2 regions of the Nesterenkonia halotolerans genome follow, and region 1 is predicted to be linked to the other one. Evidence: predicted binding sites of a transcription regulator. Region 1 holds the regulator's gene; the other holds the start of a gene.
What was found. Region 1 encodes LexA, which represses DNA repair genes until DNA is damaged. Its sites were predicted from a motif close to TCGAACANNTGTTCGA; they were not measured.

Region 1 (2,394 bases):
TCCTTCGACCAGGGGACGGACGGTCAGGAACGCACGCTCGAGGTCCTCGACGAGGCCGGACTCGGACATGCAGGCACTGCGCGCACCCCGGCCGAAGCTGCCCAGCCCCAGCTCTACAGGCTGGAACGTGGTGGCAGGGAGGTGACCGTGGCGCATCTGGCCACGACGATGCTCCACAACCAGGGGTACCCACCTCCGGAGGATGAGCCGTGGCGAGTCTCCGATGTCGGCCCCGAGGAGCTCACCACGCAGGCGGCCCGAGCGCGTGAGGAGGGTGCCGACGTCGTCGTCGCCTCGGTGCACTGGGGTGAGGAGTACACCGACGCGCCCGCGGAAGCGCAGCGGGACTACGGTGAGCAGCTCGCGGTCGGGGGCGAGATCGACGCGGTCTTCGGCAGCCACCCACACACGCCCCAGCCGGTGGAACGCCTCGACGGAGGCCCGGCGGAGGAGGGCATGTGGCTGGTGTGGTCCATGGGGAACTTCCTCTCCAACCAGGACGAGGCCTGCTGCGCCCCAGAGGCCGCCAGCGGTACGGTCGCCTACGCCACTGTGGAGGTCGACGACGACGGCGCCCGGGTCAGCTCCATGGACTGGCTGCCGGTGACCGTCGACAGGGGCCCGACCGACGAGGAGCCACACCGGGGGATCTGGCCGCTGCGTGAACTCGCTGAGGAGGACGTTCCCGCCGAGGTTGAACTCAGCGAGGAGACCATTGCCGACCGGTGGTCGGGAATCCTCGACGTGATGACGGACCGGGACCTCCGGGAGCAGCCGCCCTCGTCCACCGGGGACGCGTCCGTGGTGGTCCCGCGCAGCGGGTAGGGGAGACCTCGCTCAGAGGCTGCGACTCAAAGGCTGCGTAGCACGGTGACGACTTTGCCCATGATGGTGGACTCGTCGCCGAGGATGGGCTCGTACTGGCGGTTCTGCGGCAGCAGCCAGACATGGCCATCGCGGCGCTTGAGCGTCTTCACCGTGGCCTCGTCCTCCAGCAGCGCAGCCACGATGTCACCGTTCTCTGCGGTGTTCTGACGCCGCACCACGACCCAGTCGCCCTCGAAGATGCCGGCCTCGATCATCGAGTCACCGCGGACCTGGAGCATGAAGAGCTCGCCCTCGCCGGTGAGCTGGCGCGGCAGCGGCATGATGTCTTCGACCTGCTGATCCGCGAGGATCGGCCCACCTGCGGCGATCTGTCCGACCATGGGGATCTCTGAGATTCGGCTGTCCGACTGCACGCGATACCCCTGCAGGTCGACCACGGTGTCCTCGGACGGGTGCTCTGCCTCTGGGGTGGGCTCGCTCAGCAGCAGCTTGCCCGTGGAGTCCCGCAGCACCTCCATGGCCCGGGGGCGCCCGGGCACCCGCATCAGGTACCCCAGCTCCTGGAGACGCGCCAGCTGGTGAGTCACCGAGGAGAGCGAGGCCAGGCCGCAGGAGTCACCGATCTCACGCATCGACGGCGGGTAGCTGCGCTCCGCGAGAGACGCCTGGATGACGTCGACGATCTGACGCTGCCGATCCGTCAGTCGCGGCGCCGCCGATGTGCCTTTGGTGTCCTGCGCCATTGCCGCCTCCTGGTTGCGTCGCCGTCCGTGTCAGACCCTGCTGATGGACTGTTCACGGTGAGATTCGGATCGAAGATCACTTCGAACTTGGCGCTCAGGTTACGCGAAACCGTAGAGATATTCCATTGATTCCGCGGCGAGTCTGGCCAAGCTTCGAAACTATGTGCTAGAAATAGAACACACGTTCGATTGAAAGGTTCTTCCCCATGCGTACAGCACAGCTTGCTCTTGCACCTGTTGTCACCGCGCCCAGCGTCCCCGCAGCGTCCATCGCCGCGGATCGCGTCACTGAACCACACAGCCACGCCTCTTCAGCCGGCGCCCTGCACCTCACCCGCCGCGGACGGTTCCTGCTTCTCGGTCTTCCCACTCTGGCGGCACTGGCCTTCCTGATCCTGGGCGCCATGATGCTGGCCACGTCGCTGCTGAACCAGGCCCAGGCCTCCTCAGCTGGGGCTCCCGGCGTCGACGCCCAGGTCATCACCGTCGGTGCAGGGGACACGCTCTGGAGCGTGGCCAACGCAGTGGAGTCCGAGGAGCGCACCCAGGTACTGATCGGACAGATCGCCGAGCTCAATGACCTCAGCTCCTCGGAGCTCACACCGGGCCAGGAGCTCTTCATCCCGGTGGACTGACCCAGCGTCAGTCCCCGCGGGCCTGTCACCGCTCGTGACTAGACTAGGGCGGTGACTTCACCCCGCTCCAGGAATCTGTCCCGCCTCCCGCTGCGAGAGGAGCTCCAGGGCCAAGAGCCCTACGGAGCCCCCCAGCTGGCCGTGAAGGCCATGCTCAACGTCAACGAGACCACCTATGACGTCCCAGC
Region 2 (2,394 bases), 280 kb from region 1:
AGCAAGGGTGACGCCAACTGACGGATCCACGCCAAGTGAAGTGCTTCAGTAAGAGTCCGAGAATCCTCACCGCTGAGTGGAGGGGGCTGTGTCGGGGAAGTGCCTGGGCTGATGGAGCGAAGGTCGCGAGTCCCCTGGGGCGGGTTTAGCCACTGGTCATCTGTTGCAGGCGCGTGTCCGGGGCGCCGGGGTCCCTTCGTGGGCAGGTGCAACTAGATGCCGGCGCAGGGCGCTGCATATGGACGGAGTTCAGAGCCCGGCGAGCAACTTCGTTTTGGCCGCAGTGAACTCATCGTCAGAGAGGATTCCGTCTCTGTGTAGGTCAGCTAGCTCGCGGAGCCGCTCCGAAAGGGTCGGACTCGTGGCGGTCGGAGCAGGGTGCGTCTCGACCTGATGAGGTTCTGTCGGAGCTTGAGGTGCCGCTACATCGACGATGTCGATGACCGAGTTCCCTGCGGTCTCTAGAACCAGACCCACCTCGTTGTGCCCTTTGAGGCTCCTGTTCATCACACCGTTGTGGACCTGATTTATCAGTGTGTAGATCTCTTTGTCAGTAACGATGGTCAAGAAGGACTTCCGCGCCTCGTTCTTGGCGAGGTGTGCGATCCCCGCGGCCGCGAGCCCAGGAGCACTGCTTTTCATGAAGGCCCTGCCGCCCTTCATCAGTCCGGACACCGCTGGGCCAAGTGAACTTTGAAAGCCGGAAGATTGCTCCTGCCCAGGCTGTGTGAACTTGATCGAACGCAGCTGTTCGTACGGCGTCTTCTTGGAGATCTTGGCGGGTTGCTGCGCATTGTCTGAGGCCGTCGCGACGCGGACGTAGCCGCCCTGGTAAATCTCGACTGCCGAGGTGCCGAAGACGCCACTTGTAACGAGCGGGCCAGCAGCCTCCGCGTCCGCCAGGAACTTGCGGCCCAGCTCTTCTCTCGCAGCCTGCCTGTCCGTGGAGGCCTTCTTGACCGCCGCTCCGAGCTTGGAGAAGGCGCCTTCCTTCTTCTTTCCCGAGTTGACGGTCGCCGGGTCTTGATCCGCGTTCCAGCCTGTCGGTGTCTGATCCTCCATGGATAGATTCTGACACAGCCCGCAGCTCACGCGAGGTCGTCGTCGGCGAGCCACGAAGCTAGGGCGCTCGTGATTCTGTCGCATTGCTTTCGAAGGTATGTTCGATAGATACTGAGGCTCCCATGCGTATCGAACAGATCCAGAGTCTCGATGAGACCGACGTAGCTCGGGGCCTCTTGCGGGCTCCTGAGTCTGTGGCTGCTGGTTATCCGTCCCCGGCTCAGGATTACCAGACGGCTCCGATCAACCTCTCTGAGTACCTCATCCGAGATCTCAACAGCACTTTCCTTGTCCGGGTCTCGGGTGACTCGATGGAAGGTGCGGGGATCAGTGACGGCGATGAACTGATCGTGGATCGTTCACTGACCGCGGGAGACATGTCCGTAGTGATCGCTATTCTCGACGGTGAAATGACCGTGAAGCGGCTGAGGCTCATCAATGGGGGAGTGGTGCTCCAAGCGGAGAACCCCTCCTACCCCCCGATCGAGGTTCAGGAGCTCTCAGAACTAGATATCTGGGGAGTCGTCGTCAAGTGCATCCACAACGTGTAGCCGACCCGACTGAGCGCGCGGGCCGTGACTTCATAGGCCTCATCGATGTCAACAGCTTCTACGTCTCGGCTGAGCGAGTCTTTGACCCCAAACTCCGGGACCGCCCCGTAGTGGTGCTTTCAAACAACGACGGGTGCTGCGTGGCGCTCAGCAAGGAAGCAAAGGCCCTCGGTATCCCGATGGGGGAGCCGTGGTTCAAACTCGCAGCCTCGGCCGCACGGTTGAACCTGGTGGCCAAGTCCTCAAACTATGAGCTCTACGGGCAGATGTCGGATCGCTTTATCTCGGTCCTGCTGGACTGCACGCCGGAGGTGGCGCAGTATTCGATCGATGAGGCGTTCGTGAAAGTCCGCGGCACTATGTCTGAGCTTTTGAGCTGGGCGAAGATGGTGAAGGACCGGCTCTGGAAGCACCTGGGTCTGCCGGTGTGCGTGGGGATCGGGCGCGCCAAGGTCTTGGCCAAGCTCAGCAACCGGGCAGCCAAGAAGCTCGACCATCTAGGTGGGGTATGTGTCTGGGAATCCGTGCCCGAGCGGCATGGAGAGCAGCTCCTGTCCAATCTCCCCGTGGATGAGGTCTGGGGAATTGCCGGTCGCATGGCGAAGCGGTTCAACGCAATGGGTATCGAGACGATCCAGCAGCTCCGGGATGCGGACCCGGTGATGATCCGGGACCGGTTTAACATCGTGATGATGCGCCTGGTCCTTGAGCTGCGTGGGGTGCCGTGTCTTCCCTTCGAAGAAGCCACCGAGATCAAGGATCAACTGATCTTCTCGCGGTC

Region 2: the regulator LexA is predicted to act here: its motif matches at 1,152-1,167, upstream of H4W26_RS05210 (LexA family protein).

The regions. Positions count from the first base shown of each region.
Region 1 is NZ_JADBEE010000001.1:866,206-868,599, reverse strand. It holds gene H4W26_RS03950 (CapA family protein) at 1-825, shown strand, start outside; gene lexA (transcriptional repressor LexA) at 852-1,571, opposite strand; gene H4W26_RS03940 (LysM peptidoglycan-binding domain-containing protein) at 1,778-2,206, shown strand; gene H4W26_RS03935 (histidinol-phosphate transaminase) at 2,258-2,394, shown strand, end outside.
Region 2 is NZ_JADBEE010000001.1:1,142,245-1,144,638, reverse strand. It holds gene H4W26_RS05220 (hypothetical protein) at 1-21, shown strand, start outside; gene H4W26_RS13705 (SHOCT domain-containing protein) at 250-1,062, opposite strand; gene H4W26_RS05210 (LexA family protein) at 1,185-1,613, shown strand; gene H4W26_RS05205 (Y-family DNA polymerase) at 1,595-2,394, shown strand, end outside.